Regions from separate parts of the Blastococcus sp. SYSU D00820 genome, predicted to be linked through region 1. Evidence: riboswitches for the same ligand, from Rfam matches in the RefSeq annotation. Region 1 holds a riboswitch; each other region holds the start of a gene.
What was found. A riboswitch is a leader RNA that binds a small molecule or an ion and turns the genes downstream of it on or off. The one in region 1 is predicted to bind S-adenosylmethionine.

Region 1 (9,324 bases):
CCGACGACCCGCGGCCGCTGGCCGGCCTGGCCGGGGCCGACCCCGCCGCCCTGGCCCGCGGCGCCGGCTGCGGAGCGCCGCCGCGGTGAGCCGGTCAGCCGGGCAGCAGCACGGTGCGCAGCTCGTGGGCGCCGTCGGGGCGGGTCGCCTCGTAGAACCACCGGGCCGAGCCGTCGGGCAGGGCCACGACGTCGGCGTAGCGCAGGCCCGACGGCGGGTGCGGGCTGGCGAGGAACGGCCCCACGGGCGCCGCGGCGAAGCGGCCCTCGCCGTCGTGCCGCGCCAGGCCGGTGCGCTCCTCCCAGTTCTCCTCCGCGGTGGCCCGGCCGTCGTACAGGGCCCAGGTGCGCGAGCCGTCGAGGACGACGACGGTGACGCGCACCCCGCGGGCGTCCCAGGTGCCCGGGGTGCCGGCCAGCGCGGTGCCCCGCCAGGTCCACGTGACGCCGTCCGGGCTGGTCGCGTGCTCGGTGGTCATGCGGTCGGTGGCGTCGGGGTCGTCGAGCGGGTGCACCGAGGCCCACAGGTGCCACTGCCCGCCGTCGTACCGGACCACCGGGTCCTTGACGCCGGCCGACGCGCTGCCGGGCAGCACGGTCCGCGGCTCGGCGGTGGCGAGCTCCTCGACGGCGCCGGCCTCCAGGAGGTCGACCCGCCAGTGCTTCGTGCCCGGCGTCGCGCAGCTGACGTAGAGCCGCCAGCGGCCTTCGGGCGTGTGCACCAGGGCCGGACGCTCCAGCGACTCCGCGCCGAACCGGTCCTTGCTCACCGCGACGACGGGCTCGAAGCGCACGCCGTCGGCCGAGCGGGCCACGACGTTGCCGAAGCCGCGGCCCTCGCCGACCGGCCGCCGCAGCCGGTAGGCCAGCCACCAGGTGCCGTCCACGTACGCCGCCGACGGCCCCCCGGCCCAGGAGCCCGGCCGCGGGTCCTCCGGCTCGAGCACCACCTGCGCGTCGGCCCAGAACCGGGCGGGATCGGGGAGCCGGGGCGGTGCTGCGGTCACGCGGGGACTCCGTTCGCCGAGCGTGCTGGGGGCGCCGGGACCGTCCGGGCGCTCGTCCGTGTCTACACCGCGGCGCGGGCCGCGGGACCAGGAGGGATCCGATGAGCGCGACGGCCGGCCGGCTGCCCCACTTCGTCATCGCCGGTGCACCCAAGGCGGGCACCACCGCGCTGCACGCGGCGCTGGCCACCCATCCCGGCCTCTACCTGTCGCCGGTGAAGGAGCCGAAGTACTACCTGACCGACGGCCGGCCGCCGCCCCGCAGCGGGCAGCGCGGCCCCGGTGACGCGCACAGCGCCCGCGAGTGGATCTGGCGGCGCGAGGAGTACCTGGCGCTGTTCGCCGCCGCCCCCGAGGATGCCGTCCGGGGGGAGAGCACGCCCTTCTACCTCTACGACCGGGCGGCGCAGGCCCGGCTGGCCGCCGACGTCCCCGGCGTCCGCGTGATCGCCGTGGTCCGCGACCCGGTCGACCGGGCCTGGTCCAACTGGGTGCACCTGCGCGCCGACGGCCTGGAGCCCGAGGCCGACTTCCTCCGGGCCGTCCGCGAGGAGGAGCGGCGGATCGCCGCCGGGTGGGCGCCCTTCTGGCACTACCGCGGGCTGTCCCGCTACGGCGAGCAGCTGCGCGACCTCTACACGCACCTCCCGCGCGAGCAGGTCTGCGTGCTGCGCTACCGCGAGCTGGTGGACACCCCGCGCCAGACCCTCGACCGGGTCAGCGCCTTCCTCGGCGTGGCCGCGGGCCTGGCGCACGCCGTGCCGCCGGAGAACGTCAAGCCCTACGTCGCCGACACCGCCCGCCACCGCGCCCTCGCCCACATCGCGCGGGCCGGGGCGGCGCTGGGCGCCTACGCGCCGCCGCAGGTCTGGCGGCAGGTCGGCCGGCCCCTGCTGGCCGCCCTGCACGCCGGCCGGACCGCGCGCCCGCCGCTGCCGGTGGAGGTCCGCCGCGAGGTGCTGGCGCCCCTGCTCGACGACATCGCGCTGCTGGAGGAGCTCACCGGCGAGTCCTTCGCCGACTGGCGGGCCGACACCGGGCGGGGCGACTTCCGCTCCCGCTCGGCAGCGCGGGGTGAGAACTAAATCGCACCAAGTCGATCGACATTGACGTCATTGGCTCCGGCCGGTTAACGTCCGCGTCGGCATCGAGCGTCAGCGACAAGCCCTGGCTTGCTGACCGGCAACCCTCCTCCGCGGTGGGGTGCTCCAGGTGAAGGCCCGGCGAGGCGGTCCCGCCCCGCAAGCGTGGTTCCCCGGCGGGTCCGGGGAGGTCCAGGAGGAACCGACGTGCACGACGGTCGAGACGCAGCGGCGCCCACGGTGCCGCGGCCGACCCTCCTGACCTTCTGCCGGCGTCACATCGACCTGCAGCTGGTCACCAGCGCCCTCTGTCCCGGCGCCTGACCCCTTCCCGGGCCGGCCCTCCCCGGCGCCCCGCCCGGTTCCCCCGCACCACCCGGCCCCGTCCCCGGTGCCGCACGCCCGCCGTGCGGCACCGGGTCGCGGCTGCCTGCCCACCCCGCTGTCGTGGTCCGCCCACGCACGTCTTCTGGAGAGCCCTCCCCGTGAGCACCGTCCGTCCCCGGCGCCTGCGCGCCGTTCCCACCCTCGCCGCCCCGGCGCTGGCCACCGCCCTCGTGCTGGCCGGCTGCGGCACCGGCAGCTCCGGCGGCGGCGCCGCGGCCGGCGGCGAGCCGCAGTCGGGCGGCACCCTGACCTTCGCCGTCGGATCGGACGCCGGCTGCGTCGACCCCCAGCAGGTCGGCAGCAACGACACCATCTACTCGGTCCGCCAGCTGGTGGACTCCCTCACCGACCAGGACCCCGAGACCGGCGAGATCGTGCCGTGGCTGGCCGAGAGCTGGGAGGTCAGCCCGGACGCGACGACGTTCACCTTCCACCTGCGGCCCGGCGTCACCTTCAGCGACGGCTCCCCGCTGACCGCGCAGGTGGTCAAGGACAACCTCGACGCGATCCCGGGCCTGGGCCCGCTGGCGGGCCTGGCCCGCGGCTACCTGGTCGGCTACACCGGGACGACGGTCGTCGACGACCTCACCGCGCAGATCACCTTCAGCGCGCCCAACGTGCAGTTCCTGCAGGCGACCTCCACGCACTCGCTCGGCCTGGTCTCCTCGGCCAGCGCCGCGCTGCCGCCCGAGCAGCGCTGCGCCGAGGGCATCGCCGGCTCCGGGCCCTTCGTGCTCGAGGACTACGTGCAGAACCAGTCGATCAGCCTGACCAAGCGGACCGGCTACGACTGGGGCTCCTCGCTGTGGGAGAAGGAGGGCGAGGCCTACCTCGACCGGCTGGTCTTCCAGATCGTGCCCGAGGCGGGTGTGCGGACCGGCAGCCTGCAGTCCGGCCAGGTCGACGCCATCGGCAGCGTCGGCCAGGCCGACGAGGCCGCCCTCGAGGGCGCCGGCATCGAGCTGCAGGCGCGGGCCAACCCCGGCGTCGTGTTCAACCTCGGCTTCAACAACTCCCTGCCGCTGCTGGCCGACCCCCGGGTGCGCTCGGCCATCTCGCTGGCCGTGGACCGGCAGGAGATCGTCGACGCGGTCTTCCCGAGCGGCACCGAGCCGGCCTCCAGCCCGCTGGCGCACACCACCCCCGGCTGGACCGACCTCTCCGACTCCCTCGCCACCGACCCCGAGGAGGCGCAGTCGCTGCTCGACGAGGCCGGCTGGGTGCCCGGTGCCGACGGCATCCGCGAGAAGGACGGCGCCCGGCTCAGCCTGGAGGTGCTCTGGGCGCCGGTCGCCGGCACCAACCAGCCGGCGCTGGAGCTGATCCAGCAGCAGCTGCGCGCGGTCGGGGTGGAGCTGACGCTGCGCGAGCAGCCGATCGCCCAGCTGCTGCCGCAGCTGCAGGCCGGGGACTTCCAGGCCGCCTGGGGCAACGTGACCCGCGCCGACGCCGACATCCTGCGGACCCAGTTCTCCTCGGCGCTGTCCAACACCTACCGCGTGCCGGCCGGCGAGCTGGACGAGGTGTTGCTGGAGCAGGCCGCCACCGTCGACCCCGCTCAGCGTGCCGAGCTCGTCGCGCGGGCCCAGCAGCTGCTGGTGGACGAGGCCTACCTGGTGCCGGTGGTCGAGCTGCAGACCACGCTCGGCGTGGCGCCCACGGTGCACGACCTGGCCTTCGACGCCTCCAGCCGGATCCAGCTGCACGACACCTGGAAGTCCTGATGGGCCGGTACGTGCTGCGCCGGCTGGCGCAGGCCGTGGTCGTCCTGTGGGCGGCCTACACCGTCTCCTTCCTGGTGCTCGACGCCCTGCCCGGGGACCCGGTGACGGCGATGGCCAGCGCCGGGATGGACGCCGGCACCGTCGACGAGGAGCAGCTGGCCCAGCTGCGCGCGGAGTACGGCTACGACGACCCGCTGCTGGTCCGCTACCTCACCCACCTCGGCGACGCGGTGACCGGCGACCTGGGCGACTCGGTCGGCACCGGCCGGCCGGTGGTCACCACGCTGGCCGACGCGCTGCCGCCGACGCTGCAGCTGACCGGTGCGGCGCTCACCCTCGCCGTCCTGCTCGGCGGGGGGCTGGCGCTGACCGCCACCTACACGCGGGCCCGCTGGCTGCGGCAGCTGCTGCTGTCGCTGCCGGGCCTCGGGGTCTCGGTGCCCACGTTCTGGGTGGGTCTGGTGCTGGTGCAGGTGCTGTCGTTCCAGCTCGGGCTCTTCCCGGCGTTCGGCAACGCCGGGCCGGCCAGCCTGGTGCTGCCGGCGGTGGCGCTGGCGATCCCGACCGGCGCGCTGGTCGCGCAGGTGCTGGCCAAGAGCCTGCTGACCACGCTGGACGAGCCCTACGTCCAGACGGCGCGGGCCAAGGGCGCCGGCCGGCTGCGGATCCACCTGTCCCACGCGCTGCGCAACGCCTCGCTGCCCGCGCTGACCGTCGTCGGCCTGCTGGCCGGCCAGCTGCTGGCCAACAGCGTCGTCATCGAGACGGTCTTCTCCCGCGACGGCCTGGGCCGGGTCACCGCGGCGGCCGTCGGCTCCCAGGACCTGCCGCTCGTGCAGGGCGTCGTCGTCCTCGGCGCGCTGGTGTTCGTGCTGGTCAACCTGGCCGTCGACCTCGTCTACCCACTGCTGGACCGGCGCATCGTCGTCGCCGGCCCGAGGAGGAGTCCGGCATGACCGACGTCCTCGTCCCGAGCCTGGTCGCCCCGCCGGCGGCCGAGGCCCCGGCCCCGGCGCGGCCGGCGGCGGGAGCGGCCCGCCGGGGCACGCCGCGGCGGCTGCTGCGCTTCCTCGCCCGCCGGCCGGGCCTGGTGCTCTCCGGCGTGCTCGTGCTCCTGGTGGTCACCGCCGCCTTCGCACCCGCGCTGTTCACCTCCGCCGACCCCCTGGTCGGCGAGCCGGCGGACAACTTCGCCGCCCCCGGGGCCGCGCACTGGTTCGGCACCGACGAGCTGGGCCGCGACGTGTTCGCCCGCGTCGTCCACGGCGCGGCGCTGTCGCTCAAGGCCACGCTGATCGCGGTCGCGGTGGCCTTCGTCGTCGGCGGTGCCCTGGGCCTGGTCGCCGGCTTCGTCGGCCGCTGGGTCGAGGACGTGATCATGCGGGTCGTCGACGTCCTGCTGTCGATCCCGGCGCTGTTCCTCTCCCTGGCCCTGGTGACCGCCCTGGGCTACGGCACCGTCGAGGTCGCGATCGCCGTGGGCGTGGCCAGCGTCGCCGGGTTCGCCCGGGTGATGCGCGCCGAGGTGCTGCGGGTGCGCACCGCCGTCTACGTGGAGGCCGCGCGGTCGGCCGGGGTGCGCTGGTACGGCGTCCTCGGGCGGCACGTGCTGCCCAACTCGCTGGGCCCGGTGCTCGTGCTGGCCACCCTCGAGCTGGCCACCGCCGTGCTGGCGGTCTCCTCGCTGAGCTTCCTCGGCTACGGCGCGGCGCCCCCGGCGCCGGAGTGGGGCAACCTGATCTCCGAGGGCCGCAACTACCTGGGCAACGCCTGGTGGCTGTCCACGCTGCCCGGCCTGGTGCTGGCCGGCACCGTGCTGGCGATCAACCGGATCGCCCGGGCGCTGGACGGCGAGTGGGCGGCGACCCGGTGAGCGCGCCGCTGCTGGAGATCCGCGGGCTGACCGTCGCCTACGCCGGCCGCACCGGCCCGGTGGCCGCCGTCCGCGGGGTGGACCTCGACGTCGCCCCGGGCGAGGTCGTCGCGCTCGTCGGCGAGTCCGGCTCGGGCAAGAGCACCACCGCGCACGCCGTGGTGGGCCTGCTGCCGGCCGGCGGCCGGGTGGAGAGCGGGGAGATCCGCTTCGGCGGCCGTGACCTCGCCGGCGCGACGGAGCGGGAGCTGCGGGCCGTCCGCGGCGCCCGGATCGGCCTGGTGCCCCAGGACCCGACCGTGTCGCTCAACCCGACCAAGCGGATCGGCGCGCAGGTGGCCGAGGTGCTGCGGGTGCACGGCCTGGCCGGCCGGCGGCCGGCCGCGGCGCGCGCCGTGGAGCTGCTGGAGCTGGCCGGGCTGTCGGAGCCGGCGGTGCGGGCGCGGCAGTTCCCGCACGAGCTGTCCGGGGGCATGCGGCAGCGGGCGCTGATCGCCGTCGCCATCGCCGCCGGGCCGCAGCTGCTCATCGCCGACGAGCCGACCAGCGCGCTCGACGTGACCGTGCAGAAGCGGATCCTCGACCACCTGGACTCGCTGACCGCCGAGCTCGGCATGGCGGTCCTGCTGGTCACCCACGACCTCGGCGTGGCCGCGGACCGGGCCGACCGGGTCGCGGTGATGTCGGAGGGGCGGATCGTCGAGACCGGCCCCACGGCGCAGGTGCTCACCGCTCCGCGCGACCCCTACACCCGCCGGCTGCTGGCCAGCGCACCCAGCCTGGCCGCCGTCCGGTCCGCGCCGGTCGCGGTGGCCGACCGGGACGCGGAGCCGGCGAGCTCCGCGCGGCCGCTGGTGGTCGTCGAGGGCCTCGGCAAGGACTTCCCGCTGCCCCGGACCGCCGGCGGCGCCCGGGTGCTGTCCGCCGTCGCCGGCGTCGGGTTCACCGTCGAGCGCGGGCGCACCCTCGCGCTGGTCGGGGAGTCCGGCTCGGGCAAGTCCACGACCGCCCGGATGCTCCTCGGGCTGACCCGGCCCACGGCGGGGCGGGTGCTTTTCGACGGCGAGGACGTCACCGCCGCCCGCGGGGCGGACCTGCGCCGGCTGCGCCGCCGGGCCCAGCTGGTCTACCAGAACCCCTACGCGTCGCTGGACCCGCGGTTCTCCATCGAGGAGGTCGTCACCGAGCCGCTGCGCGCCTTCGGCGTCGGCGACCGGGCAGCGCGCACCGCCCGGGCCCGCGAGCTGCTGGAGCGGGTCTCGCTGCCCGCCACGGTGCTCGGCCGCCGGCCCGCCGAGCTCTCCGGCGGCCAGCGGCAGCGGGTGGCGATCGCCCGGGCGCTGGCGCTCTCCCCGGAGCTCGTCGTCTGCGACGAGCCGGTCTCGGCGCTGGACGTCTCGGTGCAGGCGCAGGTGCTCGACCTGCTCGCCGAGCTGCAGGCCGGCACCGGCGTGTCCTACCTGTTCATCTCCCACGACCTCGCGGTGGTGCGCCAGGTGGCGCACTCCGTGGTGGTCCTGCGGGCCGGCCGGGTCGTCGAGTCCGGCCCCACCGCCCGCCTGTTCGAGCAGCCCACCCACGAGTACACGCGCGAGCTGCTGGCCGCCATCCCCGGCGCCGGCGCCCCCGTCCCGACCCCCGGAGGTCCCCGATGACCGCGAGTCCCCTCACCACCGACACCGACACCGGCACCGGCACCGGCACCGGGAGCGACTTCGCCCGCGCCTGGGCGGAGTGGCACGAGCAGAAGGAGGCCGCCCTCACCGCGCCGCACGGCTTCCTCGCCGTCACCGCGCTGTCCTGGCTGGGCGGGACGCCGCAGCGGGTGCCCGGCGCCCCCGGGTCGTGGTCGGACGGGCTGCGCGGCGTCGTGGTCACCCTCGGCGCCGGCGAGGAGCTCCTCGTCGACGGCGAGCCGGTGCGGGGGGAGCACGTCTTCGGCGCGCTGGGGCTGCGGGAGAGCGTGCTGACCCGGTCCGGCGACACCGTCGTCGAGCTCGCCGAGCGCGGCGGCCGCCACGTCGTCCGCCCGCGCGATCCGCGCTCGCCGCTGCGGCTGGGCCACCCCGGGACGCCGGCCTACCCGGCCGACCCCCGGTGGGTCGTCGAGGGCCGGTTCGAGCCGTTCGACGTCCCGCGGCCGACCGCCGTGGACGGCGCGGTCGAGGGCGTGCGGCACGTCTACGACGCCCCCGGCGTGGTGCGGTTCGTGCTCGACGGGCAGGAGCACGCGCTGACCGCGTTCCCGGGGCACGAGCCCGGCGGCCTGCTCCTGCTGTTCTCCGACGCCACCTCCGGCGACACCACCTACGCCTTCCGTTCGCTGGCCGCCGGCCCGCCGGACGGCGCCGGCCGGCTGGTCCTCGACTTCAACCGGGCGGTCAACCTGCCCTGCGCCTACACCGACCTGGCCACCTGCCCGCTGCCGCCGGCCGGCAACCGCCTGCCGCTCGCCGTCGAGGCCGGCGAGCGCACCCCGCTGACCCGCGGCCTGGCCCGCGCGACCGAGAACGGAGCGGTCCTCGATGCCTGAGCACCTGCACCTGGCGGTGGCACTGGACGGCGCCGGCTGGCACCCGGCCGCCTGGCGCGAGCCCTGCGCCCGCCCGGCCGACCTGTTCACCGCCGGCTACTGGACCGACCTGGTGCGCGAGGCCGAGCGCGGCCTGCTGGACCTGGTGACGCTGGAGGACGGCTTCGCCCTGCAGTCCGACGACCCGTGGACCGCCGACGAGCGCACCGACCGGGTGCGCGGCCGGCTGGACGCCGTCCAGGTCGCCGCCCGCGTCGCGCCGCTGACCCGCGGCATCGGCCTGGTGCCGACGGCGGTGGTCACGCACACCGAGCCGTTCCACCTGTCCAAGGCCGTCGCCACCCTGGACTACGTGAGCACCGGCCGGGCCGGTGTGCGCGTGCGGGTGAGCACCGGTGCCGCCGAGTACGCCCACGTGGGCCGGCGCCCGGCGCCGGCGTTCGACCGCGACGCCTCCGACACCCCCGAGGTGCAGCAGGTGGTGCGCGAGCTGTTCGGCGAGGCCGGCGACTGGATCGAGGTGGTCCGCCGGCTCTGGGACAGCTGGGAGGACGACGCCGAGATCCGCGACGCGGCCACCGGCCGGTTCGTCGACCGCGACAAGCTCCACCCCATCGGCTTCGCGGGCCGGCACTTCTCCGTCCGCGGGCCCTCCATCACGCCGCGACCGCCGCAGGGCCAGCCGGTGGTGGCCGCGCTGGCGCACTCGACGGTGCCCT
Region 2 (9,324 bases), on a different contig from region 1:
ACCGCCTCCGCGCCGTACCGCCGGGCGACCTCCGGCCGGGCCTGCAGCCACGGCTCGTCGATCTGCACGATGTCGGCGCCGGCGGCGAACAGGTCGGCGATCTCCTCGCGGACGACGTCGGCGTAGGCCAGCGCCAGCGCGCGGTCGTCGCCGTAGTGGTCGTCCTGCGACTGCTGGGCCATCGTGAACGGCCCGGGCACGGTGATCTTCACCGTCCGGTCGGTGTGCGCCCGCAGGAAGCGGACGTCGGCGGCCTGGATCGGGCCGCGGCGGGCGAGGTCGCCGACCACCCGCGGCACCGGGATCTCCTTGCCCGACCGGTTGAGCACGGTGCCCGGCCGGTCCAGGTCGATGCCCTCCAGCGCGGTGGCGAAGTGGTTGGAGTAGGACTCCCGGCGGATCTCCCCGTCGGTGAGGATGTCCAGCCCCGCCTCCTCCTGCGACCGGATGGCCAGCAGCGTCGCGTCGTCCTGCGCCTCGGCCAGCAGCTCCTCGGGGACCCGCCACAGCTCCCGGGCCCGCACCCGCGGCGGGAACTGGTGGGCCAGCCGGTCGCGGTCGATCAGCCAGCCCGGCTGGGGGAGGCTCCCGACGATCGAGGTGGGCAGCGCGGGCATCGGCGTTCCTCCCGGTGAGGCGGTTGCGGGCGCCTCCGGACGGCGGTGCCCGCGCCGAGTCTGCCCGAGGGGTGCGGCCCCGGCACCGCTGTGCTGGGGTGGGGCCGTGGCGGACAACTACATCGCGGAGCTGGAGTTCGGCGCACCGGTCATCGACGAGGAGGCGTTCGTCGCCCCCACGGCGGTGGTCGTGGGTGCGGTGACGATGGGCGCGCGGTCGAGCATCTGGTACGGCGCGGTCGCCCGCGCCGACACCGAGACCATCCTCATCGGCGCGGACTCCAACGTGCAGGACGGGTGCACCCTGCACTCCGACCCCGGCTCCCCGCTGGTCGTCGGCCGCGGCGTCACCGTCGGCCACCGCGTCGTCCTGCACGGCGCGACGATCGACGACGACGTGCTGCTCGGCATGGGCTGCATCGTCATGAACGGCGCGCACATCGGCTCCGGGTCGATCGTGGCCGCCGGCGCGGTGGTCACCCAGGGCAAGGCCTTCCCGCCGCGCTCGGTGATCGCCGGCGTCCCGGCGCGGGTGGTCCGCGAGGCCACCGACGACGACCTGCTGCACATCCGCGGCAACGCGGCCAGCTACTACGAGCGGATCCCCAGCGCCCGGCGGGTGCGGCCGGTGGTGCGGCGGCCGCTGCCGCCGTCCGGCCACGTGCCGGACGACGGGCTCGACTGACCCGTGCGGCCGGCGCCGGTCCGCACGTCCCGTACGTTTCCCGTGGAACATCCGTGATCCGAGGGGCAGACGTGGCCGACCAGGTACCTGCGACGGTGCAGGGCATCTACGACGAGGTGCTCCGGCGCAATCCGGGCGAGACCGAGTTCCACCAGGCGGTCCGGGAGGTGCTGGAGTCGCTGGCCGTCGTGCTCGACCGGCACAGCGAGTACACCGAGATGAAGACCGTCGAGCGGATCTGCGAGCCCGAGCGGCAGATCATCTTCCGGGTGCCGTGGCAGGACGACCGCGGCGAGGTGCAGATCAACCGCGGCTTCCGCGTGGAGTTCAACTCCGCGCTCGGCCCGTACAAGGGCGGCCTGCGCTTCCACCCCTCGGTGAACCTGGGCATCGTCAAGTTCCTGGGCTTCGAGCAGATCTTCAAGAACGCGCTGACCGGCATGCCGATCGGCGGCGGCAAGGGCGGCTCGGACTTCGACCCCAAGGGCCGGTCGGACGCCGAGGTCATGCGCTTCTGCCAGTCGTTCATGACCGAGCTCTACCGCCACCTCGGCGAGTACACCGACGTGCCCGCCGGTGACATCGGCGTCGGCGCCCGCGAGATCGGCTACCTGTTCGGCCAGTACAAGCGGATCACCAACCGCTACGAGTCCGGCGTCCTCACCGGCAAGGGCCTGGGCTGGGGCGGCGCCCTGGTGCGCACCGAGGCGACCGGCTACGGGGCGGCGTTCTTCGCCGAGGCGATGATGGACGTCCGCGGCGACGGCTTCGACGGCAAGCGGGTCGTGGTCAGCGGCTCGGGCAACGTGGCGATCTACGGCATCGAGAAGGTGCACCAGCTCGGCGGCACCGTCGTCGCCTGCTCCGACTCCAGCGGCGTCATCGTGGACGAGAAGGGCATCGACCTCGAGCTGCTCAAGCAGGTCAAGGAGGTCGAGCGGGCCCGGATCGACGCCTACGCCGAGCGCCGCGACTCCGCGACGTTCGTGCCCGGCGGCAGCGTGTGGGACGTGCCGTGCGAGGTCGCCATCCCCTCGGCCACCCAGAACGAGCTGGACGCCGACGCCGCCGCCGTCCTCGCCCGCAATGGCTGCCGGTACGTCGTCGAGGGGGCGAACATGCCCACGACGCCCTCGGCGGTGAAGGTGCTGCGGGAGGCCGGCGTCGCCTTCGCCCCGGGCAAGGCGGCCAACGCCGGTGGCGTGGCCACCTCCGCGCTGGAGATGCAGCAGAACGCCTCGCGCGACCGCTGGACCTTCGAGCACAGCGAGGCCCGGCTGGCCGAGATCATGCGCGACATCCACACCCGCTGCCACGAGACCGCCGAGGAGTACGGCACCCCGGGCGACCTGGTGCTCGGCGCCAACGTGGCCGGGTTCCTGCAGGTCGCCGAGGCGGTGCACGCGCACGGGCTGATCTAGCCCGCGAGCCACTCCCGCAGGCCGGCGAGCAGCCGGTCGACGTCGTCGTCGTCGGTGTAGGGGGCCAGGCCGACCCGCAGGCCGCCGGTGTCGCCCAGGCCGAGCCACCGGCTGGCCTCGAGGGCGTAGAAGGAGCCGGCCGGGGCGTTGACGCCCCGGCCGGCGAGGAAGGCGTAGGCGTCGGCGGCGTCCCGCCCGTCGAAGGTCAGCAGCAGCGTCGGGGTGCGCCGCGCCGCCCGCGACCACAGCCGGACGCCGGGCAGCTCGGCCAGCTCCGCCTCCAGCCGCTCGCGGAGGCCGTCCTCGTGCTGCTCGACCGCGCCCATGGCCGCGACCAGCCGTTCCCGGCGGGTGCCCGCACCGCCCAGTCCGGCGAGGAAGTCGACCGCCGCCGTCGTGCCGGCCATCAGCTCGTACGGCAGCGTGCCGAGCTCGAAGCGCTCGGGCACGGCGTCGGTCGACGGCAGCAGCTTGGCCGGCCGCAGGGTGGCCAGCAGCGCGGGGTCGGCGGCCAGGACGCCGCAGTGCGGGCCGAGGAACTTGTACGGCGAGCACAGGTAGAGGTCCGCGCCGAGCGCCGCGACGTCGACCGGCGCGTGCGCGGTGAGGTGCACGCCGTCCACGACCAGCAGCGCGCCGGCCGCGTGCACCAGGTCGGCGATCGCGCGGACCGGCGGGCGGGTGCCCAGCAGGTTCGACGCCCCGGTCACCGCGACCAGCCGGGTGCGCTCGGAGAGCACCGCGGCGACGTCGTCGGCGGTCAGCTCCGCGGTGGCCGGGTCGAAGGCCGCCCAGCGCACGGTGGCCCCCGCCGCCTCGGCGGCCAGCACCCACGGCCGGATGTTGGCGTCGTGGTCCAGGCGGGTGACCACCACCTCGTCGCCGGGCCCCCAGTCCGCGGCCAGCGTCCGGGCCAGGTCGAAGGCGAGCGCCGTGGCGCTGCGCCCGAACACCACGCCCGCAGGGTCGGCGGCCAGCAGGTCGGCCATCGCCGCGCGCGCCGCCACGACGGTGGCGTCGGCGAAGCGCTCCGCGGCCGTGACCGAGCCGCGGTTGGCGACCGGTGCCGTGAGCGCCGCGGCCACCGCGCGGCCCACCGCCTCGGGCACCTGGGTGCCGCCGGGGCCGTCGAAGTGGGCGGTGCCGCTGGCCAGCGACGGGAAGCAGGCGCGCAGCGCGGCGACGTCGAGACCCACGGCTCCCGACGCTATCGGCCGGCGCGCTCAGCCGCGCAGGGCGGTCACGGCGTCCCGGATCTCGGCGAGGTCCAGCGCGAGGGTCGCGTCGCCGACCGGCAGCTCGACGCGCACGGCACCGGGGTCGCCGGTGGGCATGGCGCGCTCCCACGTCCACAGCCCGCCCTCGGCGAGGCGGCGGGCGGCGGCACCGAAGGCCTCCGGCGTGGTGCGCAGCAGCAGGTGCAGCATCGGCGTCTGCGGTGGATCGGGCACCACGGTGACCCCGGGCAGGTCGCGGACGGCGCCGGCGACCTCGCGGGCGCGCTCCAGGTAGGCCGGCATCAGCGGCAGCCGGCGGCGCAGGCAGCCCAGCGCCGACGCCGCGCCCGGCCACAGCCCGAACAGCGTGCCGCCCATCCGCCGCCGCCACTCCCGCACCTCGGCGACCACGCCGGCCGGCCCGGCCAGGCAGCAGCCGGCGAGCGCGCCGAGGCCCTTGTAGAAGCTCACGTAGACGGTGTCGAAGAGGCCGGCGACCTCCGCCGGGGGCCGGCCGTACCCGGCGGCGGACTCCCACAGCCGGGCGCCGTCGAGGTGCGCCGCCGCGCCGCGCTCCCGCGCCCAGGCCACCTGCGCGGCGACGTCGTCCCAGGGCGGCTGGGTGCCGCCCAGGTCGCGCTGCGGCAGCTCGACCAGCAGCGCGGCCGGACGCTCGGCCACTGCGGCCAGGTCGTCGGCGGTGAGCAGCCGGGAGCGGTCGCCGGCGGGCCGGCCGACCAGCCCGTGCAGCCGCTCGAGCGCCTGCTCCTCGTGCCGGGCGAGGTGGCACTCGGGGTGGAAGACGACGGTGCGGCGGCCGCGGCGCTCGGCGTGCACCCGCAGCACCGCCTGCTGGGCCATGGTGCCGCTGGGCAGGTAGACCGCGGCCGGGTGCCCCAGCACCGCGGCCACCTCGGCCTCGAGCTCGGCGACGACCCCGCCCTCGCCGTAGCGGTCGGGCTCGGTGTCGGCGGGCACGGTGGCCAGCAGCTCGGCCGGGCGCCAGGTGCCGTGCCCGGGCAGGGCGCGGTCGCAGGCGGCGCGCAGGGCGCGGAGGTCGTCGTCCACCCGGGCATCGTCCGCCGTCAGGCGCCGAGCAGCTCCCCGAGGAGGGCGCCGACGGCGTCGATCTCGATGAGGAAGCCGTCGTGCCCGTACGGCGAGGCGATCAGGCGCAGGGGGACGCCGAGCGCGTCGGCCACCCGCTGCTGCTGCTCGGGCGGGTACAGCCGGTCGCTGTCCACCCCCGCGACGACCGCGCGGGCAGTGACCCGTGCCAGCGCCGCCTCGACGCCGCCGCGCCCGCGGCCGACGTCCCAGCTGTTCATGGCCTCGGTGAGCACCACGTAGCTGCCGGCGTCGAACCGGCCGGTCAGCTTGTCGGCGTGGTGGTCGAGGTAGGAGGCGACGGCGTAGCGGCCGTCGTCCTGCACCGTCGTGCCGAACCGCTCGCCCAGCTCGTAGGCGCTGCGGTAGGTGAGGTGGGCGATCCGCCGCGCGATGCCCAGGCCGTCCAGCGGCGGGTCATCGAGGTCGTAGTCGCCCCCGCGCCAGCGCGGATCGGCGCGGACGGCGGCCTGCTGGGTGGTCTGCGTGCCGATCTGGTCGGCGGAGGCGACGGCGTCGGAGGCGAGGAAGAACAGCCCGGCCACCCGGTCCGGCGCGGCGACGGCCCACTCCAGGGCCCGCATGCCGCCCATCGAGCCGCCCACGACCGCGGCCCAGCGCCGGATGCCCAGCGCGTCGGCCAGCGCCATCTCCACCCGCACCTGGTCGCCGACGGTGATCTCGGGGAAGCGCGACCCCCACCGCTCGCCGTCCGGGGCCGTCGAGGAGGGGCCGGTGGTCCCCTGGCAGCCGCCGAGCACGTTGGCGCAGACGACGAACCACTCGGCGGGGTCCAGCGGCCCGCCGGGCGCGAGCAGGCCCTCCCACCAGCCGGGCGTCGGGTGCCCCGGTCCGGCCGGCCCGGCGACGTGGCTGTCGCCGGTCAGCGCGTGCTCGACGAGCACCGCGTTGCCGCCGTCGGGGGCGAGCGTGCCCCAGGTCTCGTAGGCGACGCGGACGCCGGGCAGCACCCCGCCGCGCTCGAGCACGACCGGGCCGCCGACGTCGAGGAACAGCCGGCGCCCGGCCGGATCGCCCTCGCGCCAGCCGCCCGGCCGGGACGGCGCCGGGGTCCGGGACGCCGGGCCGGCGTCCCGGACCCCGCTCATCTCAGGCCTCCCCGCTCAGGAGGACTTGGCGGCCCGGAACCCGGCCTCGAGGTCGGCGAGGATGTCCTCGATGCCCTCCAGACCGACGGCCAGCCGCACCAGGCCCGGGGTGACGCCGGTGGTCAGCTGCTCCTCGGGGGTCAGCTGCGAGTGCGTCGTCGAGGCCGGGTGGATGACCAGGCTGCGCACGTCGCCGATGTTGGCCACGTGGCTGTGCAGCTCGAGGGCGTCGACGAACCGCTTGCCGGCCTCCACGCCGCCGTGCAGCTCGAAGGTGAGCACCGCGCCCGCGCCGCGCGGAGCGTACTTCTGCTGCGCCGCGTGCCACGGGGACGACGGCAGGCCCGGGTAGTTGACCCGGTCGACGGCGTCGTGCCCCTCGAGGAACTCGGCCACCCGCTGGGCGTTGGCCACGTGCCGCTCCATGCGCAGCGACAGCGTCTCGATGCCCTGGACGACGAGGAAGGCGTTGAACGGGCTGATCGCCGGGCCGAGGTCGCGCAGCAGCTGCACCCGGGCCTTGAGCGCGTAGGCCGGCGCACCGAGGTCGGCGTAGACGACGCCGTGGTAGGTCGGGTCGGGCTCGGTGAAGCCGGGGAACTTGCCGCCGGTCCAGTTGAAGTTGCCGGAGTCGACGATCAGCCCGGCGATGGCCGTGCCGTGGCCGCCCAGGTACTTGGTGGCCGAGTGCACGACGATGTCGGCGCCGAACTCGATCGGGCGGATCAGGTAGGGCGTGGCGATGGTGTTGTCCACGATCAGCGGGACGCCGTTGCGGTGGGCCACCTCGGCGACCGCGCTGATGTCGAGGATGTCGCCCTTCGGGTTGCCGATGGACTCGGCGTAGAAGGCCTTGGTGTTCTCCTGCACCAGCGACTGCCAGTTCTCCGGGTCGTCGGGGTCCTCGACGAAGGACACCGTGACGCCGAGCTTGGGCAGCGAGTGGTGCAGCAGGTTGTAGGTGCCGCCGTACAGCGAGGCCGAGGCGACGATGTGGCTGCCGGCCTCGGCGATGTTGAGGATGGCGAGGGTCTCGGCGGCCTGGCCGCTGGAGACGGCGAGCGCGGCGACGCCGCCCTCCAGCGACGCGACGCGCTGCTCGAGCGCGTCCTGCGTCGGGTTCATGATCCGGGTGTAGATGTTGCCCATCTCGGCCAGGGCGAACAGGTCGGCGGCGTGCTGGGCGTCGCGGAACTGGTAGCTGGTGGTCGCGTAGATGGGCAGCGCCCGGGCGCCGGTGGTGGGGTCGGGGCTGCTGCCGGCGTGGATCTGCCGGGTCTCGAAGCTCCAGCTCTGCGGGTCGGTCATGCGCGCCGTTCTCCTCTCGTCGGGAGACCCGGCGGCGCACCGAGGACTCCGTCCTTGTCGGGCGGCGGGCGCCGTCCGACCGGCTCTTCCCCTGGAGCACCTCAGACGGAGTAGAGGTTGCCGGGCAGCCAGCCAGGTGCTTCTCGCTGCCTCTCGTGAGCCACCGCCGAAGATAGCGCCGCCGTCGTCCCACCCGTCACGGGGGTCCCGCGCACCGCGGGCCCGGCCGGAGCCGGGCCCGCGGCACGGTGGTCAGCCGCGCGAGGCCCACCGGCGGGCGGTCAGTGCCAGACCGGCCAGCAGGGCGCCGACCCCGAGCAGCGCGGGGGCGGCCACGCCGGCACCGGTGTACGCCAGCCCACCGGCGCCGCCGGTGGTCCCGGTGCCACCGGACGTGCCGGCAGCGGACGTCGCACCACCCGACCACGCGGCCGGGAGCAGGCCGTGCGGTGCCGCGGGCGACTCCGGCCGGTCGAGCCGGTCGGAGGGCGCCGGGGCGGCCGGCGGGCAGGTGCACGTGCCCCCACCGCTGCCCGGGCCGGGGTGCCCGGTCCCGGGAGCGGGGCCGGTCGCCGGGGCCGGGCAGCCGGCATCGGCGTGGGCGTCGCCGAGCACGCCGACGGCCAGGCCGCAGACGGTGACCGGGACGTCGAGGTCGAGCAGCGATCCGTCGCCGGCCGGAGCCGGCGCCGGAGCCGGCGTGCTCGACGCGGCCGGGGTGGCCGGGGCCGGGGTGGCCGTGGCGTCCCCGCCGACGGCGAGGGCGTTGCCGGTGACGGTCACGGGCACGGCCAGGTCGACCGCCCCGCCGCCGGCCGGGGCCGGTGCCGCGGGCGCGGGAGCCCCGGTGGACGGGGACCCGGTCGCGGTGGCGTCGCCGAGCACGGCCACCGCGTTCCCGCCGACCGTGACCGGCACGGAGACCGAGAGGATGCCGAGGTCGAGGCCCGGAGCGGCGGCGGCCGGGGCGCCGCCGGTGGCGGTGGCGTCCCCGAGGACGGACACCGCGTTGTCGGTGACGGTGACCGGGACGCGCACGTCCAGGCCCTCGTCGGCGCTCGCGACGCCGGTGCCGACGGCCAGCAGGCCGCCGGTGAACAGCGCGACCCGCAGGCCGCGTGCAACCCAGGTGTTCATGGATCTCTCCTGACTGAGGGGGGACCCGCGCCCGGGAGGGCGCGGGGCGGTGCGCCGGACCGGCCGGGAGCCGGTGGGCGCGTCCTCAGTCGGGGGTGGCGGAGAGATCCCCCGCGGGGGTGCGGACGTCGTCCGGCGGACCACCCGGCGCGCCGGGCGGCGACAGGACGTCGGTCGCCCGGACGACGGCCGCGAGGTCGCCGGCGGGCTGGTCGGCCCCGCCGGCGCCGCTGCCGGCGGCCGACGAGGAGGTGCCGGCCGCCGGGGTCAGGGGCGCCGGCGCGGGGGAGGGGAGCTCGGGTGCGGGCGCGGGCGCCGCGGTGCCGGTGGCGGCCGCGGGGGACGGCGTCGCGGTCCCCGGGACCTCGGTGACGCTCGCGAGGACCGGTGCGGCGGCGGGCGCCGCCGGCGGCACGGTCGGCACCTCCACCGCCGCCTCGCCGGCCGGGACGGCCGGGGCCACAGCCGCGGCGGGCGCGGGAACGGGCACGGCCGGCACCGCGGGGACCGCGGGCACCTCGGGAACCGGGGGCAGCGTCGGCCGCAGGGGCTCCAGCACGGGTGCGACGGCCGCGGGGAGGGACGTCACCGCCCCGGTGACCCCGGTGACCGGGGGCGCGACGGCGTCGACGAGCGGGGGCAGGGTCCGGTCGGCGAGGTCGGCGACCACGGAGACGGTGCCGCCGAGCAGGCCCGGCGCCGGTTCCTCGGCGGCGGCGACGT
Region 3 (9,324 bases), on a different contig from region 1:
TGTCGAGTGCCAATCCCGAGTCTGGCACTCGACCCTGCCGAGTGCAAGAACGGGGGGTCGGCGGGGCCTGTTCCCGGAAACGGCCGAGGCCCGGCCCCCAGGGGGGACCGGGCCTCGGCGGGGCGCTCGGGCGCTGGACTCAGGCGACGCGGACGCCGTCGGCCTGCGGACCCTTCTCGCCCTGGACGACCTCGAAGGTCACCCGCTGCCCCTCGTCGAGGGACTTGTACCCGTCCATCTGGATGGCCGAGTAGTGGACGAAGACGTCCTGGCCGCCGTCGACGGCGATGAAGCCGAAGCCCTTCTCGGCGTTGAACCACTTCACGGTGCCCTGTGCCACGTGCGCTCCCACGATCGTGCGTGCGGACGGCCCCCGTGATGCCGGGGACCGGGAACCAGCTCTTCCGCCCGTCGGACACGAACGTGGAACTCGAACCGCGCGAGAACGTACAACAAGGAGACATCGAACACACCAGGTCGATGCACGACCGATACCCGGAGGGAGGGACGATCTCGTTCCCTCACCCGGTCAGGTGACCAGCCTAGCCCTCAGGCGATGAGCCCCGCCTGTCGAACCGACCGCAGCGAGGGCTCCACGGTGTGCGTCGGGCCGACCACCGGCTCCAGCGGGTCGAGGGTCTTCAGCCCCTCCCCCGTGTTGAGGACGACGGTCTCCTTGGCCGGGTCCAGGCGGCCGTCGGCGACCAGCTGGCGCAGCACCGCGACGGTCACCCCGCCGGCGGTCTCGGCGAAGACGCCGGTGGTGCGGGCCAGGTCGCGGATGCCCTGGACGATCTCCTCGTCGCCCACCCGGCCCACCGAGCCGCCGGTGCGCCGGATCGCGTCGAGCGCGTACGGGCCGTCGGCGGGGTTGCCGATGTTCAGCGACTTGGCGATGCCGGTCGGCTTCACCGGCTTGACGACGTCCCAGCCGTTGTCGAACGCGGTGGCGATCGGGTCGCACCCGGCCGACTGCGCACCGAAGATCGTCCACTCGGTGGCCTCGACGATGCCCGCGGTGGCGAGCTCGCGGAACGCCTTGTCCACCTTGGTGAGCAGCGAGCCCGAGGCCATGGGGATCACGACCTGGGCCGGGATCCGCCAGCCGAGCTGCTCGGCGATCTCGTAACCCATGGTCTTGGAGCCCTCGGCGTAGTACGGCCGCACGTTCTGGTTGACGAAGGCGGTGTCCTCGAACTCGTCGGTCTCGGCGAGCTCGCTGGTCAGCCGGTTGACGTCGTCGTAGGAACCCTCGACGGCGACCAGCGTCTGGCCGTAGACCGCCGACTGCACGACCTTGCCCGGCTCCAGGTCGGCGGGGATGAAGACGTAGGAGGGCAGGCCGACGCGGGCGGCGTGCGCGGCCACGGAGTTGGCCAGGTTGCCGGTCGAGGCCGCGGCGATCTTGGCGTAGCCCAGCCCCTTGGCGGCGGTGGCCGCCAGGCTGACCACGCGGTCCTTGAACGAGTGGGTGGGGTTGGCCGAGTCGTCCTTGACCCACAGCCCACCGGTGATGCCGAGCTCGGCGGCCAGCCGGTCGGCGCGGACCAGCGGCGTCATGCCCGGGTCGAGGCTCACCCGGTCGGCCGGGTCCTGGCCCACCGGGAGCAGGGCGGCGTAGCGCCAGATGTTCTGCGGACCGGCCTCGATCTGCTCGCGGGTCACCGCGGCCATCAGCTCGGGGTCGTAGTCGACCTCCAGCGGGCCGAAGCACTCGGCACAGGCGTGCTCGGCGACCAGGCCGAAGGTGGCGCCGCAGTTGCGGCAGACCAGCCCGCGGGCGGGACAGGGGGGAACGGGGCCGCCGGCGCTGGAGTCGGCCTGGGCGGAACCGGGAGCGGTCAGGGTCATGCGACGACTACCTCCTCATCTTCCCCGCGTCGGGCCGTCGAGCCGCGCGGGACGGAATTGGCACCTGCCGCCCCGCGACTGCGGGGGGCGGTTGCCGGGGCTTCGTCGGGCCGTGTCCCTCTGCCCCTCTGGATGAGTGGAACGGGGGGAACTGTACCCGCGCGCCGGGAGCGCCCACCGGACGGTCAGGATGCGCGCGTGGCTGCGCGCATCGTCTACACCGACCTCGACGGCACGATGGTGGGCTGGCGGGGGTCGTTCTGGCACACCTCCGACCGGGAGCTGACCGAGGGCCCGGCGGCCGCCCTGTTCGCGCTGCACCGCGCCGGGGTGCCCCTGGTGCTGGTCAGCGGCCGCACCTACGAGCAGGTGGCCGAGGCCGCCCGGATCTTCGCCGCCGACGGCGCCATCGCCGAGCTGGGCGCGCTGGTCGGCTGGAACGGCGGCCGGGACACCCACGAGCTCACCGGCGACCTGCCGGCCCGGTACGCGGGGCGGGAGCCGGTGTCGGTGATGACCGAGCTCGGGGTCCTCGACGAGCTGTTCGCCCGCCACCCGGGCCAGCTGGAGTGGCACGCGCCCTGGCACGCCACCCACCGCACCGACGCGCTGCTGCGCGGGCGGGTCGACACCCTCGCCGTCGACGCCGAGCTGGCCGAGCTCGGCCACGGCTGGCTGACGCTCAAGGACAACGGCGCGATCCCGTACTCCCCCCGCATGGGGCTGGAGCCGGGCGGCCCGGCGCGGGTCTACCACCTCATGCCGCGCGGCATCGACAAGGGCGCGGCCATCGCCTGGGACCTGCAGCGGCGGGGCCTGGACCCGGAGGACGCGGTGGCCATCGGCGACAGCGTCAGCGACCTGGAGATGGCGCCCGCCGTCGGGCGGCTGTGGGTGCCGGCCAACGGCGCGCGCGTCGACGGCATGGCCGAGCGGCTGGCCGCCGTCCCCAACGTCACCGTGGCCGGGGCCGCCATGGGCGACGGCTGGGCCGAGGCGGTCCTCGCCTCGCTCTGATCGGAGTGCCACGGCGCGGTTTCCGCGCCCGTGGCACTCCGATCAGCTCAGCTGGTGACGTCCCGGCGGGCGAAGTGCCGGAAGCCCAGCGCGGTGAAGACGACGGCGTAGACCAGCGACTGGATGACGCCGCGGAAGAGGTCCCCGGAGTCGACCGGCGTCTGCAGCAGGTCGGTCCAGGCGAACTCCTCGGCGGTCGGGAACCAGTCCCGGATCCCGCCGAGCTGCTCCACCTGGTCGAGGATCGCGAACACGAACATCGTGAACACCGCCCCGCCGACGGCGGCCAGCGGCGCGTCGGTGACCGTGGACAGCCAGAACGCCAGCGTGCCGACGACGAGCAGGTGGACGGCGAGGTAGCCGACCATCCCGGCCAGCCGCAGCAGCCCCTCGCCCTGCGGGAGGGTCACCCCGATCGGCGTCTGGATCGCCTCGAAGCCGAACGCGATGCCCCCGGCGACCAGCGCGACGACCACCACGAGCACCAGCGCCCCGACCGAGAGCACCAGCGCGGCCAGCCACTTCTGCCGGAGCAGCCGCATCCGCGGGATCGGGGTGGCCAGCGCGTAGCGCAGCGACCCCCACTGGGCCTCGACCGCCACGGTGTCGCCGAAGAACAGCGCGAACACCACTACGAGGAAGAAGCTCGTGGTCGCGAAGAGCACGAACAGCGTGAAGTTCAGCCCGCTCGCCGTCGCGACGTCGACCAGGTTGAGCCGGCTGTTCTGCTGGGCGTTCTCGCTGGCGCCCAGCTGCAGCGCCGCGATGAGCACCAGCGGCAGGGCGATCATCAGCACGAGCACGCCCAGCGTGCGGCGCCGCTTGAACTGCCGGCGCAGCTCCACCGACAGCCGCAGGGTCCGCTCGGGCCGGTAGCCCGCGACCGCGCCGGTCGCCTGCACGTGCTCGTTCGTCGTGCTCACGCTCATCGGTTCGACTCCGGACTCGATCCGCTCCTCGGTGGCTGGCGCTCCCTGCGATGCTCCCTCGCCCGTCGTTCTCACGACTCCCCCACCAGCGCCAGGAAGGCGTCCTCGAGCCGCCGCCGCGGCGTGAACTGGTCGACACCGACGCCGGCCTCGACCAGCGCCTGCAGCGCGGTGGCACGGCTGGTCTCCGGACCGAGGTCGGCGACCAGGCCCTCGTCGGTGCGCTCGGCGGCGACGCCGGGCAGCCCGGACAGCACCTGCACCGCGCGCTCGGTCTCGGCCTCGTCGGTCAGCCCGACCAGCACCGAGCCGCCGGTGCCGACGATCTCCTCGACCGTGCCCTGGGCGATCTTCTGCCCCTTGGCCATGACGACGACGTGGCTGCAGGTCTGCTCGATCTCGCTGAGCAGGTGGCTGGAGACGATCACCGTCCGGCCGGTCGCGGCGTAGGACCGCAGCACCTCGCGCATGGCGTGGATCTGCGGCGGGTCCAGCCCGTTGGTCGGCTCGTCGAGCACCAGCAGGTCGGGCAGGCCGAGCATGGCCTGGGCGATCGCCACCCGCTGGCGCATGCCCTGGCTGTAGCGGCGCACGGGACGGTCGATCGCCGCACCGAGGCCGGCGACCTCGATCGCCTCCTCCATGTGCGCGTCCTCGGCCGGCCGGCCGGTGGCCGCCCAGTACAGCCGCAGGTTGTCGCGGCCGGACAGGTGCGGCTGCAGGCCGGTGCCCTCCACGAACGAGCCGAGCCGGGACAGCACCGGCGCGCCCGGGCCGGCGGCGTGCCCGAAGATGCTGATCCGCCCGGAGGTCGGCCGGATGAGACCCATGAGCATCCGCAGCGAGGTGGTCTTGCCCGCCCCGTTCGGGCCGAGCAGGCCGAGCACCTGGCCGCGGCGGACCTCGAACGAGAGGTCCCGGACGGCGACGAAGCCGTCCTTGTACGCCTTGGTCACCCCCTCGAAGCGCAGCGGCACGTCCTCGCCGTCGGGCTCGACCTCCGACACCCGGCGCCGCCGCCGGCGGCCCCACAGGACCGCGGCCAGCCAGCCGAGCAGGCCCAGGCCCACGACCACGGCCAGCAGCACCCACCAGCGGGAGACGCTGCCCTCGGACTGCGGGCCGGCCGCGACCTCGGGGACGGCCAGCACCGCGCCGTCGCCGTCGGCCAGCGCGACGGAGTAGATCGTCGGCTCGTCGGGCAGCGCGAACGCCTGGTCGGTGGTGGAGACGACGATCCGCATGGTGTGGCCGGCCTCGAACCGGTGCACGATCGCCGGCAGGGTCACCGGCACCGTCGTCGGGGCGGCGACGTCGGTGGAGACGCCGGTCAGGCTGACGGGGGCGACCAGGCCCGAGGGCAGCGTCATGGACCCGTCGGGGCCGACGTCGTAGAGCTTGGCGAACAGCGTCGCGGTGCCGGTCGGCGAGGCGACGGCGAGGTCGACGGTCGGTGCGCCGACCACCTCGACGGCGCCGTCCAGCGGCCGGCTGTCGAAGACGGCGAACTGGCCGGGGATCTCGATCGTCGTGCCGCCCAGGGCGGAGGTCAGGGCGCCGAGCCCGGGCACGGTGGTGATCGCCGCGGGTGCTCCGCCGGCCGGCGTCACCACCGGCTGGGTGGGGCCGGCGACGGCGACCGTGCGGCGCTCGGCGGCGTCCTCGCCGTCCAGCCCCGGGTAGGCGGCGGCGACGACGGTCTGCGAGCCGCCCTGCACCGACAGCCCGGAGCCGCCGCCCAGCCCGGTCGGCGCCGGGAACTCGAAGCCGGTGCCGGGGTCGGTGCCGCGCTCGGGGTCGTCCTCGTCGCGCAGGTACCAGGAGAACCAGCCGGCGACCTGCTCGCGGAGGTCGGCGGTGACCCGGTCGGAGGCCTGCCCGTCGTGCCCGCCGGCGTACCAGACGACGCGGACCGGCGTGCCGTTCGCGGCGATGCCGCGGGCGTTGGCGTCGGCGTGGCCGAGGCCGAACAGCGAGTCCTGGGTGCCCTGCACCAGCAGCGTGGGGGCGGAGATCCGGTCGAGGACGCCGGCCGGGCTGTTGCGGTCGAGGATCTCGGCGACCTCGGGCGTGAGCGTGCCGGTGGTCGCGGCGTCCTGGTAGGCCGCGCAGATCTCCGGGCGGAACCTGCCGCAGGCCAGCGCCTGCTCGACGGTCTCCGGGTCCAGCGACGCCGGGTCGAACGCCGGCCGGTCGCCGTTCGAGCCGCCGCCGGCACCCCCGCCCCCGCCGAGCGCGGCCAGCAGGCCGCCGGTCGGCACCGAGCCGACCCCGAAGAACAGGCCGGCCCACATCTGCTTGAAGACGCCGGTGTCGCTGTCCAGCGGGGTGGCCGCCGGGGTGCCGTCGTCGACGGTGCCCGTCGAGTCGGGGAACAGCGCGCTGGTCAGCGAGTTCCAGGTGATCTGCGGGGCGATCGCGTCGACCCGGTCGTCGTAGGCCGCGCCGAGCAGCGCCAGCGCGCCGCCGTACGAGCCGCCGGCGACGCCGACCCGGGGGTCGCCGTCCCCGTCGAGGAGGACGTCGTCGCGCTCGGCCAGCCGGTCGAGCAGCGTGGACAGGTCGGCGACCTCGTAGCGGGGGTCGTCCAGGCCGATCAGGCCGGTGCTGGCGCCGAACCCGCGCGCGGAGTACGTGAGCACCACGAAACCGCGCTCCGCGAGGTCGCGGGCGTCGTCGGCGACGGAGTCCTTGCTGCCGCCGAAGCCGTGCGCCAGGACGACGGCCGGCGCCGGGCTGTCGGCGGTGGCCGACTCGGGCACGTACACCGTGGTGTCCAGCTCGACGGCGTCGGCCCCGGTGCCGGAGGGCACGCGGGCGTCCTCGGTGGCGACGTCCTCGGCGGCCGCCGCGGGCGCGGCGGGCAGCGAGACGGTCAGGCCACCGGCGAGCAGCAGGGCGAGCAGGGCAGCGGACGTCGCGCGGGCGCCGGAGCGCGGGCGGAGACGGACGAGCCCGCGGAGAGGGCGGCGCACGCAGCGCCCAACGGACGGACGCCCGACCGTGTTCCGCGCTCCGGCGAGCAGGTCGCTCAGGGGCGCCAGTCGCCCGCGGCGACGACCACCAGACCGGGGTCGCTCACCCCGGGGACCTCGAAGAACCGCTCGGCCGGACCGGCGACCAGGCCCGGGAAGGCGTCGACCATCTGCAGCGCGGACTGGCGCTGCTCCTCGTTCCCGGCGGTGAAGAACACGGTGGTCACCGGCACGTCGCCGCCCTCGTAGGCGCCCACGCCGGCCGACGTCCAGCCCTGCGTGCCGACCGCCTCGGCGACGTCGGCGGCCAGGCCGGTGACCGAGGTGGCGTTGAGCACGGTCACCGGGACGCGGACGGGGGCGGCCGGCGCGGTGTCCACCGGCGGCAGCGGGTCGACGGTCAGGGGCGGGAGGGCCGCGGTGGGCGGCGCGGGAGCCGCGCTGGTGGTCGGCGCGGCCGCGGCGCGGCCGTCGGAGGCCTCCTGCGTGGCCGGCGAGGTGAAGGAGTAGACGCCGAGGACGGCGAGCGCGACGAGCACCACCGCGAGCACGGCGAGGGCGCGCCGGCGGGGGCGGCGGGGCTGCTCGTCCTCGTCGTCGGTGATCCGCGGCAGGCGGACGCCGTTCTTCTTGGCCACCCGGCGGCGCTCGGCGTCGGCGGCCTGCCGCTCGGCGCGGTCGGCGGCGCGGCTCCCGACCACGCCGGTACCCCCGGTGGTCGGCCCGGCCGGGGCGTTCTCGCCGGTGGCGGGCGCGAGCCGGTCGAGGGACTCCGGCTCGTCCTCGACGATCGCCGCGGTCGGCGGCACGGGTTCGGACCGGCGCTGCCGGCCGCGGTTGACCTCGCGGTCGGGGATGGCGGTGGTGGCGGGAGCCGGTGCGGCGTCCGGGCCCGACGGGCGGGTCCAGTCGACGTAGGCGGGGTGGGCGGCCGGGCCGGCGGGCGCGGGGGCCGGCGCCGGCGGAGCGGCGGACCAGAGCGCGTCCGCGGCTGCGGCTCGTGGCTCCTCGCGCCACCCGCTGTCCCAGCCCGTGCCGCCGGCGGACCGCTCGCGGGTCGGGTCGGGGGCGTCGGCGGGCGCGGTCAGCGGAAAGCCGGCCGCGACGTCGGGCAGCGGAGCCGAGGGGTGCTCGGTCGGGGCGGGCGCGGGCACCGCCTGGAACGGCGCGATGCTGGTGCGCGGCCCGGCCGGCGGCGCGACGTCGGGCAGCGGCGCTGAGGGGTGCTCGGTGAGCCCCGGGGCGGGCACCGCCGGGAACGGCGCGACGGCGGTGCGCGGGCCGGTGTGGACGGGAGCCACCGCCGGCGGGGTGGTGGCGCGCGGCCGGCTCGGCGGGGCCGGCTCGGCCGGGCGGCCGCGGCCGGCCGTCGGGGCGGGCCGGGGCACGCGGGGCGGCCGTCGGCCGGGGTCGATCCCGGCCTCGAGCAGCCCGTCACGGCGCCGGTCGGCGCGGCTGCGCCCCGGCGTCGTGGGGTGGTCGCTCAGATCCGCGTCGGCCGGGAGACCGCCCGGCGGCACGGCGTCCGCGGCGTCCGTCCGGCGACGACCCTGCTGGACCGGAGGGGTCCCCCGGTCCGGTACGTCACCGCCTGGCGCGGCGTGCCTGCCCACGGTGACCAAATCTAAACGGCTCAGGTGTCCTTGCCCAGGAGGCTGGCCTGTCGCCGCTGCCCGCGCGCGGCGCGCAGCCGGCGCAGCCGGCGGACCAGGAGGGGGTCGGCGGCCAGTGCCGCAGGCCGGTCGACCAGCGCGTTCAGTGCCTGGTAGTAGCGGGTCGGCGCGAGGCCGAACTGCTCGCGGATCGCCGTCTCCTTGGCGCCGGCGTGGCGCCACCACTGCCGCTCGAAGGCCAGCATCTCGTGCTCGCGGCGGGTGAGCTCGGGTGCGGGTGCTCCCGCGACCGACTCGCCCCCCGGCGGGGAGACCGCGGAGGCTCGTTCGGGTTCCATCGGACGTCCTTCGTCGTACCGCGCGCTCGCGTGCCGGCGCGCTGGGTCGACCGTAGCCCCGGGCACCGACAACCTCGCCCCGGCGCAGCGGGTCGTGCTCAGACCGGCGCGACGACGGGCGCAGCGGCGGCGCGGCGGGCCGCCGAGCGCGCCGTCCGGATGCTGTCGGCGGTGAAGACGGCCAGCGCGACCCAGACGATGACGAAGCCGGCCAGCCGCGCGGGCGGCATGGGCTCGTGGAAGACGAAGACGCCGAGGCCCAGCTGCATCAGCGGCGTCACGTACTGCAGCAGGCCGACGGTGGACAGCGGGATGCGGCGCGTGGCGGCGGCGAAGAGCAGCAGCGGGATCGCGGTGGCGACGCCCGTGCTCAGCAGCAGGAGCAGGTGTCCGGTGCCGACGTTGCCGAAGGTGCCCTCGCCGCGGCCGTGCAGCACGAGCAGCACGCCGACCGCCGGCACCACCATCAGCGCCGTCTCGACGAAGAGGCCGGGCGCGGCCTCGACCCGCACCAGCTTCTTCATGAGCCCGTACAAGCCGAAGCTGCCGGCCAGGGCGAGCGCGATCCACGGCGGGCGGCCGTAGTCGACGGTCAGCACGA

Region 2: another riboswitch for S-adenosylmethionine. It lies ahead of ACI79R_RS01425 (bifunctional o-acetylhomoserine/o-acetylserine sulfhydrylase); the one in region 1 lies ahead of ACI79R_RS07650 (ABC transporter substrate-binding protein).
Region 3: another riboswitch for S-adenosylmethionine. It lies ahead of thrC (threonine synthase); the one in region 1 lies ahead of ACI79R_RS07650 (ABC transporter substrate-binding protein).

The regions. Positions count from the first base shown of each region.
Region 1 is NZ_JBJGZW010000004.1:177,787-187,110, forward strand. Features, by position in the region: gene ACI79R_RS07635 (aminotransferase class V-fold PLP-dependent enzyme) at 1-89, shown strand, start outside; gene ACI79R_RS07640 (hypothetical protein) at 95-1,006, opposite strand; gene ACI79R_RS07645 (sulfotransferase family protein) at 1,108-2,091, shown strand; SAM riboswitch class IV at 2,150-2,260, shown strand; gene ACI79R_RS07650 (ABC transporter substrate-binding protein) at 2,574-4,199, shown strand; gene ACI79R_RS07655 (ABC transporter permease) at 4,199-5,155, shown strand; gene ACI79R_RS07660 (ABC transporter permease) at 5,152-6,072, shown strand; gene ACI79R_RS07665 (dipeptide ABC transporter ATP-binding protein) at 6,069-7,727, shown strand; gene ACI79R_RS07670 (DUF1684 domain-containing protein) at 7,724-8,605, shown strand; gene ACI79R_RS07675 (LLM class flavin-dependent oxidoreductase) at 8,598-9,324, shown strand, end outside.
Region 2 is NZ_JBJGZW010000001.1:303,124-312,447, forward strand. Features, by position in the region: gene ACI79R_RS01395 (uroporphyrinogen decarboxylase family protein) at 1-617, opposite strand, end outside; gene ACI79R_RS01400 (gamma carbonic anhydrase family protein) at 724-1,302, shown strand; gene gdhA (NADP-specific glutamate dehydrogenase) at 1,374-2,723, shown strand; gene ACI79R_RS01410 (cysteine desulfurase-like protein) at 2,720-3,919, opposite strand; gene ACI79R_RS01415 (threonine aldolase family protein) at 3,947-5,008, opposite strand; gene metX (homoserine O-acetyltransferase MetX) at 5,026-6,156, opposite strand; gene ACI79R_RS01425 (bifunctional o-acetylhomoserine/o-acetylserine sulfhydrylase) at 6,172-7,464, opposite strand; SAM riboswitch class IV at 7,510-7,625, opposite strand; gene ACI79R_RS01430 (hypothetical protein) at 7,717-8,601, opposite strand; gene ACI79R_RS01435 (hypothetical protein) at 8,687-9,324, opposite strand, start outside.
Region 3 is NZ_JBJGZW010000006.1:39,326-48,649, forward strand. Features, by position in the region: gene ACI79R_RS09030 (cold-shock protein) at 140-340, opposite strand; gene thrC (threonine synthase) at 550-1,851, opposite strand; SAM riboswitch class I at 1,864-1,990, opposite strand; gene ACI79R_RS09040 (HAD hydrolase family protein) at 2,050-2,868, shown strand; gene ACI79R_RS09045 (ABC transporter permease) at 2,916-3,797, opposite strand; gene ACI79R_RS09050 (alpha/beta fold hydrolase) at 3,869-6,772, opposite strand; gene ACI79R_RS09055 (LytR C-terminal domain-containing protein) at 6,829-8,073, opposite strand; gene ACI79R_RS09060 (DUF3263 domain-containing protein) at 8,406-8,723, opposite strand; gene rarD (EamA family transporter RarD) at 8,822-9,324, opposite strand, start outside.